3 linked regions of the Acuticoccus sediminis genome follow. The protein of the gene in region 3 interacts with the protein of the main gene of each other region in a pairwise test. Links are inferred from orthologs where the notes say so. Each region holds a gene or a part of one and is shown on either strand. Other genes may lie near its edges.

Region 1 (3,993 bases), 1.3 Mb from region 3 along the record:
GAGAGGGTGAACTGCACCACGATGGCGAGCTCCTCCTCCTGGCCGACGGCGGCCGGGCGGATCCAGCATTCCCGCAGTCGGGACATCAGGACGTCTGTGAACGTCGCGGTCTGGGCGGCGTTGGCGCGGCCGCTCGCCGTGCCGGCGCTCGCCTGAGCGCGGCCCGAACCGCCGCCGGACGCGGCGGTGCGGTTGAGCAGCGAGGAGATCTGGTCGGCGTTGAAGGCGTCCTCGCGCGGGGTCTCCTGCCGCGCGGTCTGCGTGCGCCGCGGCGGCCGCGGCGGACGGGAGCGCGGCACGACCTTCTCCGGCACCGGCGGCGGCGGGGTCGCGGCGACCTCGGGCTGCGGCTCCGGCTCGGCGGCGGGCGCCGGCTCCGGTTCGGCCGGGGCGGGGTCGGGCTCCGGCGCGGCGGCGGTCTCGGTCGGCGCCTCGACGGGATCGGGCTCGGGCGCGGTCTCCGGGACCGGCTCCTGCATCACCTCGTCGACGGGCTCCGATTCCTCCGGCTGCGGCTCGGGCTCGCCGGCCTCCTCGGGGGCGGTGGAGATGGCCTGGGAGTCGATCGCGTCCTCGTTGGTCGCGATGTGGTCCGATTCCTGGTCGTTGGCGCCCGGCATCTCCTCGGGCTGCGGCTCGGTCTCGCTTTCGACCGTCTCGGGCGCGGGGGCCATGGCGACCACCGTCTCCTCGGCCTTGCCCTCGGTCACGTCCGTCTTCTCGTCGATCGTGATGATCTCGATCGGCAGCGCCGCCACCGGTGGCGGCGTGAAGCCCTGGCTGCTCGGCAGCGTGATCACGGCCGCGGCGAGGATCACGAGGTGCAGCAGGAACGAGACGATGAACGCCGCGCGCATGTCAGCTCGGTTCCTCGGTCGTCACGAGGGCGAGGCGGTTATAGCCGGCGCGGTTCAGCCGGCCCATCACGCGCATGATGATGCCGTAGTTGGCCGACGCGTCGCCGCGCACCTGGATGCGCTCCTCGAGGTTGCCCGCGGTCTCCTGGCCGAGGCGGTCGACGAGCTGCGTGATCGCGACCTCGGCCTCGTTCACGTAGATCGCGCCCTCGGGCGTGATGGAGATGTTGATCGGGTCCGTGCGGCCCTCGATCGGGTTCGCCTGGCTCTCCGGCAGGTCGATGGGCACGCCCACCGTCAGCAGCGGCGCGGCCACCATGAAGATGATGAGCAGCACCAGCATCACGTCGACGAACGGCGTGACGTTGATCTCGCTCATTGGCTGGAAGCGGGCGCGACGCCGGCCACGGCCGGTGCGACGGGCCCCGGAGGGGCTACTCATCCCCATGGCAAGAGCCTCCTAACGCCGTTCATCGATCTCCCGCGAGAGGATTGCCAGGAACTCATCGGCAAATCCCTCCATCTGACCGGAGATACGGCCCACGTCGGTTGCGAGCTTGTTGTAGAAAATGGTGGCCGGGATGGCGGCCAGCAGACCCATGGCGGTCGCGAGCAGCGCTTCGGCGATACCGGGGGCCACCACGGCGAGGTTGGTGGAATCGGACGCGGCGATCGACTGGAACGAACTCATGATGCCCCATACCGTGCCAAAGAGGCCGATAAAGGGCGCCGCCGAGCCGACCGAGGCGAGGACCATCAGGCCGCGCTCCATCTGCTCGCCCTCGCGGGCCAGCGTCATGTTCATCACGCGGTCGATCCGGTCGGCGAGCGAGGAGAGCGCGGGGCGGTTGCCCTCGTGGCTCTTCTTCCATTCGCGCATCGCCGCGACGAAGACCGCCGCGACCCCGTCCGGATCCTCGTCCTCGCGCTTCTGGTACAGTTCCTCCAGCGACTGGCCGGACCAGAAGTCGTCCTCGAAGGCGACGATCCGCGAGCGGATCCGCCGGAACGAAACGATCTTGTAGAAGATGATCGCCCAACACCAGCACGAGGCCAGGATCAGGCCGAGCATCACCAGTTTGACGACGATGTGCGCCTGTAGGAACAGCGACACCAAAGAGAATTCGTCACCCATCAAGCAAGGTCCCTCGCGTGAGCGACACTCGTCGCGCCCGCGAGGGGCAGCGGCCGACTGGCCATCCGGCAGCGCGTCACACGCAACACTCCAAGAGCAAAAGTCACAGTCAAGCGGTACCGACCGCATCGAACCGCGGTCCCTCTAACGCGTCGCCTTCGATGTGGCTAGAGCGTCGCACGATCAGAGCATTTCATCCGATCTTGAATTGATTGGCAAACCAGACGGCCCGGGGACCCGGTGCGACGGTGTCGATTCCCCGCGGGGATCGCCGGAAGGCGCGGCGATTCGGGTCCTCAGACGGGAGTGGGAGATAGCGCGGCACGCACTTCGGGCGAGGGGCGCTGCGGCCGACCACGCGCGTCGATCAGGCACAGCTCCGCCCGGGCCGAGACGAGGCGCGTCGACTCGCGCAAAATCCGCTGATCCAACAGGAAGTTGGCCCGTCCCGCCTCGATCGGCGACGTCTCGATGGTGAGGAGGTCGTCGATCACGGCGGGGCCGTGGAAGGTGACGTCAATCCGTCGCAGCGTGAAATAGATGGGGGGATCCTGCGCGGCGAGGGCGGCATGGTCGAGCCCCGAGGCGCGCAGGAGTTCGGTGCGGCCGCGCTCCAGGAAGCGGATGTAGGCGCCATGATAGACGCGGCCGGAAAAATCCGTGTCCTCGAAGTAGACCCGGACCTCGGTGGCGAAGGTGGTGCTCATCGGCGCTCGAACAGCTTCTCGATCTCGGCCAGCGTGAGCGACACGAAGGTCGGCCGGCCGTGGTTGCACTGCCCGGCCGACGGGGTGGTCTCGATCTGACGCAGGAGCGCGTTCATCTCGTCCACCTTGAGCTGCCGGCCGGAACGGACCGAACCGTAGCACGCCATCGTCGCGGCGGCATGGTCGAGCCGCGCCTCCAGGGCCCCGGCGCTCCCCCAGTCGGCGATCTCGTCGGCGAGCGTCCTGACCAGTCTGGCGATATCGAAGTTGCCCAGTGCCGCGGGGGTCTCGCGCACCACGACGGCGCCGGCGCCGAACGGTTCAAGAGTGAGGCCGAGGCGGGCGAACGTCCCGGCGTGCTCGGCGAGGCGGTCGACGTCCTCGACCGGAAGCTCGACCACCTCGGGGATCAGGAGCCCCTGCGCGGCCGGCTCCCGCGTCGCGGCGGACGCCTTCAGCGCCTCGTAGACGATGCGTTCATGCGCCGCGTGCTGGTCGACGACGACGAGCCCGTCCGAGGTCTGGGCGAGGATGTAGTTGCCGTGGACCTGCGCCACGGCGGCGCCGAGGGGGTGGTCCCCGGCCGGCTCCCCGGCGGCGTCGTCGTGGCCGGGGACCCACTCGCCGGGCGCGGGAGCGCTGGTGCGCGGCGGGGGCGGCGCGGAGTGGAAGGCGCGCCCGCGCGGCGGGTACATCATCGGCGACGGGCGCGCGTGGCTGCGCGGGCCGCTCCGGTAGGCGGTGCCCGGCTCGGAAAAGCCCTGCGGCGTTCCCGCCGGCGCGCCGACAGGCTCGTCGTCGTCCTCGACCAGCGAGGACGTGGGGCGGGCGGAGAGGGCGGCGAGCGCCGCGGAGGAGACGGTGCGCGACGCGGTGGCCGGCGCCTCGGCGAGGGCCCGGCGGATCGCCGTGACGATCAGCCCGCGCACGGCGTTGGCGTCCTGGAAGCGCACGTCCGCCTTCGCCGGGTGGACGTTGACGTCCACCAGCGCCGGGTCGAGCGTGATCCACATGACCGCCACCGGGTGACGGTCGCGGGCCATGACGTCCTGGTATCCCGCCCGCATCGCCTGGGCGATCAGCTTGTCGCGCACCACGCGGTTGTTGACGAACGCGTAGGTGTACTGGCTCGACGCCCGGCCGGAGGTCGGCAGCCCCAGATGGCCGATCAGCCGCACCCCGTGGCGCTCGATGTCGAGGTCGATGGCCTCGTCGGCGAACTCGGCGCCGAGTACGTCGCGGGCGCGCTGGCGGGGCGACCCGGCCGGGAACTCCTGCCGGCGTCCGTTGAGGG
Region 2 (3,896 bases), 190 kb from region 3 along the record:
TGATCCCAGTAGGGGCGAAGCTGATCAAGCATGGTCCGCCCCCGCTGGCGCCGCGTTGGGGAGGAGGACGCCGTTCATGACGGTGACCGTCCGGTCCATCGCGTCCAGCAACGCCGTGTCGTGGCTGACCGCGATCAGCGTCTTGCCGCCGGAGCGTGCGGCGCCGACGAGGTCGCCGATGAGCTGGCCCTTGGCGGCGGCGTCGAGGCTCGCGGTCGGCTCGTCGGCGAGGATCACGCCCGGATCGGCCGCCAGCGCGCGGGCGAGCGCGATGCGCTGGCGCTCCCCGCCCGAGTAGGTGCGGACGGCACGGCGGCCGGCGGGAACGCCGAGCTCATCGAGGTGCTGCCGCGAGCGCCTGCGCATCGTGTCGCGCCTGCGCCGGGGGGCGAAGGCTGTGCCGATGGAGGCGTTGGCCTCGGCTCCGAGCTCCTCGAACAGCAGGAAGTCCTGGAAGACGAGGCCGACGAAGTCGCGCCGGAAGCGCGCCCGTGCGCCGGCCCGGAGCGCCAGCACGTCAGCCTCGCCCCACACGACCTTCCCGGTCGCGTTGGGCAGGAGGCCCGCCAGAGCGTAGAGGAAGGTCGATTTCCCCGCGCCCGATGGCCCCTTGATGCCGACGCACTCGCCCGAGCGCGCGGTGAAGTCCGGAATGTCGAGAAGCCGTCGGTCGGCGGCGGTCACCACCAACTGGGAGACGGCGAGCGGTAGGCCCATGATCGTCCCGTGTCGTTTCAGGTCAGGGTGCCCGCGCGAGGCGTCCGGCGCAGGCGGGACCGCCGCGCCGCGCTCGCGCGCCGGCAGACCGCCGGACGGCGGCAAAGGCGCCCGCGTGCGGCCGGGCGGGGCCGAGACGGGGTGTCAGGCCCGCTCGTAGTTGGAATCGGTGAGGCGCACGCGGGAGACGAAACCGGTGTCGGGGTCGGTGTACTCGCCGAGTTCCAGCCGGCCCCGCACGATGATCGGCACGTTGAACGGCACCACGTCGACGACCCGCTTCAGGTAGATGGCGAGGATGTCCTCCGGCCAGTCTACCGAGCTCTCGCAGAAGGGGCAGACCGCCATCGGGCGGTTGGTGAGGACGAAGAAGCGCGCGTCGGCCTTCAGCGGCGGGGCCATGAAGCCGCGGATGCTGACCCGCTGCTCGGCCCGGTCGGTGGCATACTTCGTGAAGTCGCCGTTGCGCTTGTAGAGCTCGCGGAGCCTGACGGTCACCTCCTCCGTCTGCGCCAGCGACTGCGTGGCGAGCGGAAGGGCCGGAAGCAGCGCGGCGGCGGAGGCACCGGCGATGAAAGTGCGGCGGTCCATCATACGCATCCTTCGAACTCGTGCGTGGGCGAGCCTGCCGTACGCGATGGTGCGGCCGGCGAGGCGTCGGTGGCAAGGCGGTCCCGCGCCGCCTTTTGTCGCTGCGGCCGGCTCCCGCCGTGTCGCCGCGACGGGGGACCGCATGGAAGGAAGGGCCGACGTGGCGGCCCCTCCGGGTCAGCCGGCGGCGCTTACTGCGCCGCTCCCTCGACCGCGTAGTCCATCACGTGGAAGATGTAGTTCTGCTCCACGGTGCCGTCGAAAAGGTGCGCGAACGGACCCTTGGCCCACAGCGCGACGTCCTCGCCCGAGTGCGTCTCGGACGACATCGGGATCAGCGCCTGCTGCAGGTAGTCGATGTCCTGCGCCTCGTCCTCGGTGAGGTCCGGACGCGAGCCGGAGTAGGTGCCGTCCTCCTGCTTCACGAGGACCGAGCCCGCGCCGTTCAGGAAGCCGATGACGGTGTAGGGCTTGCCGTCGGCGCCGAGGTTGGGCTCGTCGCTGTGCTCGATCTGGCCGGCCTTCACCTTGTAGCAGAGGCCGAGGACCGGCGAGCCGCGGCCGCAATAGCCGTTGAACGCGATGGCGTGCTCGTGGTCGGCGGTGACGATGATGAGGGTGTCCTCGTCGTTCGTCAGCTCGTCGGCGGCGGCGATGGCCTTGGCGAACTCGACGCCGTCGGTGAGCGTGCGGTAGGCGTTGCCGTCGTGGTTGCCGTGGTCGACGCGGCCGGCCTCGATCTCGAGGTAGTAGCCGTTATCGTTGTTGGCGAGGTACTCGATCGCGGCGCGGGTCATGTCCTCGAGGGAGGGTTCCTCCTCGGGGGCGCGGTCGGCCTCGTAGGCCATGTGCGAATCCTCGAAGAGGCCGAGGATCGGGGTCGTGCCGTCGAGGTTCAGCCCCTTGAAGGTCTCGGTGTTCCAGGCGTACTGGGCGCCCGCGTCCTTCGCCTCGGTGACGAGGTTGCGGCCGTCCTTGCGGCGGCCCTTGCCGCCCTCGTCGGTCTCGGTGCCCTCCGGCACGAAGTAGCGGCGGCCACCGCCGAGCGCGATGTCGACGACACCGGCCTGCATCTGGTCGAAGAGCTGGGTGGCGATGTCCTTGGCGCTGTTGCAGCCCTCGGGCAGCTCGCCTTCCCAGTCGCGGTTGGCGGTCTTGGCGTAGACGGCCGCGGGAGTGGCGTGCGTGATGCGGGCGGTCGAGACGACGCCGACCGACTTGCCCTTCTCCGTCATCATCTCGGCGAAGGTGGTGAGGCGGTTGCCCTCCTCGGAGGCGCAGTCGTCATGCACCGCGCCTTCGGGGGCGAGGTTGATGGTGTTGAAGACCTGCTTCACGCCGGTGTTCATCGAACCGGCCGTCGGAGCGGAGTCCGGCGTCTGGGCGTTGACGTTGTAGGTCTTGATCAGCGCGAGGTAGGGGAATTCCTCGTACGGCAGGACGTGCTCGGAGCCGAGCTTGCCCTCCTGCTGACCCGCAAAGAGGCGGATGGCGTAGTTGGTGCCGACGCCCATGCCGTCGGCGACGAACAGGATGACGTTCTTCGCCGGGGTGGTGATCGGCTGACGGGCGAGCTTCTGCTGCAGCGTCGTCTGGCCGTCGGTGAACCACTGGCTGAAGGCCTGCGGCAGGTCCTGGGCCTCGGCGGCACCGATCGCAAGCGCGATCGCCGTGGTGGCCAACGCGAGTGTCTTCATTGCGTCCTCTTGGGGTCGAGCGATGTGCCTGCCGCATAGACCCGTAAGATGACATTTCGATCACAAAATGGCCGGGAAATGCCGGACGCGGGGCATTCGCTCCCGGGCATGCACAACGTCCGCCTGCGCCGCCCGTCGCGGGCTCCCCTCGCTCCATCGGCTTGCGCCATCGGCACGACGCTTCGCACGCATCCACCCGTTCCGGCCGGACCCGCATCCGGGTCGCCGTACATCGCGCGCGCAATCGCGACCCGGTGCAGACCGGCGCCGGCCCCGTCACGTGCCGGCCCGAAGGAGCCGCTGCCGGATCAGGCGGCCCGGTGCCGGGGCATGCCGGCCGGGGTGAGGCGATCCCGCACGGGTCCCTCGTCGCTCGCGTCGTCGGACGCGGGCGCGCTCCCGCCGCGGGGCGGGCGCCGGAACGTCAGCCGATGCGCTCGCCGTCCTCGGTGCGCATGGAGCGGAGCGCGCGGCGCAGGTTGCGGCGACGCAGGTGCCCCAGCTGCTCGACGGCGGCGCGGGCGGCGTTGGTGTCGCCGTCGACGATGGCCTTCGTCAGCGCCCTGTGGTCGCTGAGCGCCTCGGTATGGCTCGCGCCGTCGAGGAAGAGCGGGGAGATGAACGTCGTCAGCGCCGTCTCGATCACCGAGTAGACGTGACTGCAGAACATGTTCTTCGCGCCGTCGATCAGCAGCGAGTGGTACGCGTACTCCACCTCGGCCAGCTGCAGCCGGTCGGCGGTGTTCGCCTGCTCCATGGCCCTGAAGGCAGCCTGCAGGCCGGCGCGGTCGAACGAGGCGTCCTCGGCGCAGCGGTTGCACGCGATGATCTCGACCGCCATCACGAAGTCGACCAGGTCGTCGAGGACCTTGTCGTCAGGATCGTAACGGA
Region 3 (4,411 bases):
AGGCGGTCCAGGATGGGGAAGCGGAACGGCGCGTTGGCGCCGACGAGGCGGCACCGGTAGGTGTCGTCCGGCACGCCGAGGAGGTAGGCGATCGGCGAGGTGCGGAACTCCTCGGAGTTCGGCCCGTCGGCATGGGTCCGGTTCTCCTCCGTGACGCCGGAACTCAGCGTCCACAGGAGCGTGCGGCTGTTGAAGACCGGATCGAGCCGGCGCCACGCGATCTGGACCCGTGCGACCGAAAGGCCGGCGGCGCGGGCCCGAACGGCAAACCCGGCCAGGAGGTCCCTGGCGGGGATGTCCTCGATCGCGGCGAAGGCGAGGAACTTCTCCAGTTCCTCGATCGCCGCGGCGTAGGTGTAGGCCGCCGCGTCGCGGCCCCGCTCAGGCGCGTTCATCGCCGGAGCGGACCGGAAGCGCGGGGCGGCAGACGCCCGCGGCTGTCAGGCCACGCGGCCGTGGCAATGCTTGTACTTCTTGCCCGAACCGCAGGGGCACGGCTCGTTGCGGCTGACCTTGCCCCACGTGGCGGGGTCGGTCGCCGACCGCTCGGCACCGGCGCGCTTGGCCGCACGCGCCTCGCGGGCCTCCGCGGCGTCGCCGGTGTCCGGGGCGCCGGCCAATTCGAGCTCCCCTTCCCCGTCGTCGTCGCCCGTGAGTGGGTCGATGTGGTGCGTCTCGAGCCTGTCGATCTCCTCCTCGGAGGGCATCGGCGGCGGGCCCTCGCGCATCTGGATCTCGATGTGCATGAGCTGGCCGGTGACGGCGGTGCGCAGTTCGACGAGCATCGCCTCGAAGAGGGCGAAGGCCTCGGTCTTGTACTCGTTCAGCGGGTCGCGCTGGGCGTAGCCGCGGAAGCCGATCACCGAGCGCAGGTGGTCGAGCTGGGCGATGTGCTCGCGCCAGAGGTGGTCCAGCGTCTGCAGCAGCACGGACTTCTCGACCTGGCGCCACATGTCGGTGCCGTACTTGGCGACCTTCTTGGCGGCGCCTTCGTCCGCGGCGTTCTTCAGGCGCTCGCGGATCTCCTCGTCGGCGATGCCTTCCTCGTTCGCCCAGTCGATGACCGGGGCGTCGATCCCGAAGACACCCTGCACCTCGTCGTGGAGGCCCTTGGTGTCCCACTGCTCGGGATAGGCCTTCTCGGGGATGTGCTTGGCGACGATGGCGTCCACCACCTCGTGGCGCATCCCGTTGATGGTTTCGCGGACTTCCTCGTCCTGCATCAGCTCGCGGCGCTGCTCGAAGATGACCTTGCGCTGGTCATTCATCACGTCGTCGTACTTGAGGACGTTCTTGCGCGCGTCGAAGTTTCGCGCCTCGACCTTCTGCTGCGCCTTCTCGAGCGCGCGGTTGATCCAGGGGTGAACGATGGCCTCACCCTCTTCCAGCCCGAGGCGCTTCAGCATGCCGTCCATGCGCTCGGAGCCGAAGATGCGCATCAGGTCGTCCTGCAGGGACAGGTAGAAGCGCGAGCGGCCGGGGTCGCCCTGACGGCCGGAACGGCCGCGGAGCTGGTTGTCGATGCGCCGCGACTCGTGCCGCTCGGTGGCGAGCACGAAGAGGCCGCCAGCGTCGAGCGCCTTCTTCTTGGCCTCGGCGACGCGTTCGCGGATGGCGGCTTCCTTCGCCTTGCGCTCCGCGTCCATCTCCTCGCCTTCGGCCAGCACGCCGAGTTCCTCAGTGATCAGCATGTCGGCGTTGCCGCCGAGCTGAATGTCGGTACCGCGGCCGGCCATGTTGGTGGCGATGGTGATCGCGCCCGGCACACCGGCCTGGGAGATGATCTTCGCTTCCTGCTCGTGGAAGCGGGCGTTCAGCACCTGGAAGGCGGGCTTGCCGCCCTTCTCGGTCTCGCCGATCTTGATGGCCGCCTGCGGGTCGCTGAGGTCGCGCTGGCGGAAGCCCTCCTTGCGGAGGCGGTCGGCGAGATATTCGGACTTTTCGATCGACGTCGTGCCGACGAGGATCGGCTGACCCTTGGCGTGCGCGGTGCGGATCTCGTCGACGACGGCCTTATATTTCTCTTCCTGGGTCCGGTAGACCTGATCGTCTTCGTCGACGCGCTGGATCGGCAGGTTGGTCGGGATCGAGACCACGTCCAGCTTGTAGATGTCCATGAACTCTTCCGCCTCGGTGTCGGCGGTGCCCGTCATGCCGGCGAGCTTCTCGTACATGCGGAAATAGTTCTGGAACGTGATCGACGCGACCGTCTGGTTCTCCGGCTGGATCGGCTGCTTTTCCTTCGCCTCCAGCGCCTGGTGCAGGCCCTCGCCGTAGCGGCGGCCCGGCATCATGCGGCCAGTGAACTCGTCGATGATGATCACTTCGCCGTTCTTCACGATGTAGTCGCGGTCGCGCTGGAAGAGGCGGTGGGCGCGCAGGGCCTGCTGGAGGTGGTGCACCACCGAGACGTTCAGCGCGTCGTAGAGCGAGTCGCCCTTGAGGAGGCCTGCCTCGCCGAGGATGCTCTCGAGCTTCTCGTTGCCGGCTTCGGTGAAGTGCGCGGTGCGCTGCTTCTCGTCGACCTCGTAGTCCTCCGGCGTGAGGCGGGGGATGAAGGTGTCGATAGTGTTGTAGAACTCGGACCGGTCCTCGAGCGGGCCGGAGATGATGAGCGGCGTGCGGGCCTCGTCGATCAGGATCGAGTCCACCTCGTCGACGATGGCGTAGAAGTGCGGACGCTGCACCATCTGGCGGATATCGTATTTCAGATTGTCGCGCAGATAGTCGAAGCCGAACTCGTTGTTCGTGCCGTAGGTGATGTCGGCGTCGTAGGCGGCCTTGCGCTCACGGTCCGACTTTCCGTGCACGATGATGCCGGTGCTCATGCCCAGGAAGCGGTAGACCCGGCCCATCCACTCGGCGTCGCGTTCGGCGAGGTAGTCGTTGACGGTGACGACGTGGACGCCCTTGCCGGCGAGCGCGTTGAGGTAGACGGCGAGTGTGGCGACCAGGGTCTTGCCTTCACCGGTCTTCATTTCGGCGATCGAGCGTTCGTGGAGGACCATGCCGCCGATAAGCTGTACGTCATAGTGACGCTGCCCGAGGACGCGTTTGGCGGCCTCGCGGACCGTAGCAAAGGCCGGGACGAGAATGTCGTCCAGGGATTTGCCGCCGGCGAGAGCGGCCTTCAGCTCATCCGTCTTCGCTTTGAGTTCTGCGTCGGAGAGCCGCTCGAACTCGGGCTCAGCAGCATTGATCGCATCCACCCGGCTGCGGTAGCCCTTGACGCGGCGGTCGTTCGCCGAGCCGAAGATGCGTTTGGTCAGGGTGCCGAGCATCCGTGTTGTCCTTACCTTATGCGGAGCGGCGCACGGCCATGATACGAACCGGCGCTGTGGGCGGCAATTGAACGTCTGCCACGCGCGATCGACATATGTTTGGGGCCGAGCCATGTCAAACAAGGCCCCGCCCCGCACCCGAAGGACACCCATAATGATCAAGCGCACGCTGAGTGCGATGGCCGTGTCGGCCCTCATCGCTTCATCCGCCTTTGCGCAGGACACCACGAGCGACACTCCGGCCCCGTCGCCGGACCAGGTGCTCGCCACCGTGAACGGCGACGACATCACCGTCGGTGACGTCGCCTATGCCCGCGAGGCGCTGGGCGATGCCGTCCAGCAGGTGCCTGAGGCGCAGCGCGACGAGATGGTCCTCTCGCTCCTGGTGGACATGGCCCTGATGTCCGACGCCGCGAAGGCCGAGGGCATGGACCAGACCGACGACTTCCAGCGTCGCCTCGAGTTCCAGCGCATGCAGGCCCTCCAGGAGGCCTACATGACGAAGATGGTCCAGGGTGTCGTCACCCAGGACGCCCTCCAGCAGCGCTACGACGAAGAGGTCGCCAAGCTGCCGAAGGAGCAGGTGACGGCGAGCCACATCCTCGTCGAGACCGAGGACGAGGCGAAGGACATCATCAAGCAGCTCGACGACGGCGCCGACTTCGCCGAACTGGCCGAGGAGAACTCCAAGGACCCCGGCTCGGCCCAGAAGGGCGGCTCGCTCGGCAAATTCACCCGCGGGCAGATGGTGAAGCCGTTCGAGGACGCGGCCTTCGCGCTCGAGCCCGGCCAGATCACCGAGGAGCCGGTGCAGTCGCAATTCGGCTGGCACATCATCAAGCTGGAGGACCGCAGCGAGGTCACTCCCCCGCCGCTGACCCAGGTCGCCGGCCAGATCCAGCAGCTTCTGGTGCGTGATGCCTACATCGACGCCGTCGCCAAGCTGAAGGAGAACGCGACCATCGAGACGCCGGACGGCAAGCCCCTGCCGGGCGACGAAAGCGCCGTGCCGGTCCCGGGTTCGACGCAGTAAGGCCCCCCTCCAAGCCGGCGGGCGGCGGGGCGCGACACGCCTCCGCCGCTCGCACGCGGGCGCGCGCCGCGGCGGGCCCGCACATGGCCGCCCGAGC

What was found.
Region 1: the proteins of secA (region 3) and DLJ53_RS00795 interact in binary tests that used the Escherichia coli proteins (3 or more experiments, as listed by UniProt). The link is inferred for Acuticoccus sediminis from one-to-one orthologs.
Region 2: the proteins of secA (region 3) and DLJ53_RS05750 interact in binary tests that used the Escherichia coli proteins (3 or more experiments, as listed by UniProt). The link is inferred for Acuticoccus sediminis from one-to-one orthologs.

Annotation. Positions count from the first base shown.
Region 1 is NZ_QHHQ01000001.1:203,261-207,253, reverse strand. What follows is about bases 995-3,993. They hold DLJ53_RS00795 (YbgC/FadM family acyl-CoA thioesterase), read right to left. Parts: upstream 2,700-3,993; coding sequence 2,289-2,699; downstream 995-2,288. Other genes in these bases: mutL (DNA mismatch repair endonuclease MutL), read right to left, coding at 2,696-3,993; tolQ (protein TolQ), read right to left, coding at 1,318-1,992; DLJ53_RS00805 (ExbD/TolR family protein), read right to left, coding at 995-1,305. Outside these bases: DLJ53_RS00810 (hypothetical protein), read right to left, coding at 1-857; more of DLJ53_RS00805, read right to left, coding at 859-994.
Region 2 is NZ_QHHQ01000001.1:1,336,084-1,339,979, reverse strand. What follows is about bases 753-3,654. They hold DLJ53_RS05750 (alkaline phosphatase), read right to left. Parts: upstream 3,006-3,654; coding sequence 1,500-3,005; downstream 753-1,499. Other genes in these bases: DLJ53_RS05745 (FadR/GntR family transcriptional regulator), read right to left, coding at 3,430-3,654; DLJ53_RS05755 (bromodomain-containing protein), read right to left, coding at 862-1,308. In the rest of the region: DLJ53_RS05765 (FtsX-like permease family protein), read right to left, coding at 1-32; DLJ53_RS05760 (ATP-binding cassette domain-containing protein), read right to left, coding at 25-717; more of DLJ53_RS05745, read right to left, coding at 3,655-3,896.
Region 3 is NZ_QHHQ01000001.1:1,526,397-1,530,807, reverse strand. What follows is about bases 241-3,657. They hold secA (preprotein translocase subunit SecA), read right to left. Parts: upstream 3,282-3,657; coding sequence 441-3,281; downstream 241-440. Other genes in these bases: DLJ53_RS06625 (peptidylprolyl isomerase), read left to right, coding at 3,436-3,657; DLJ53_RS06635 (adenylate/guanylate cyclase domain-containing protein), read right to left, coding at 241-395. In the rest of the region: more of DLJ53_RS06635, read right to left, coding at 1-240; more of DLJ53_RS06625, read left to right, coding at 3,658-4,314. UniProt on the Escherichia coli protein: Required for protein export, interacts with the SecYEG preprotein conducting channel.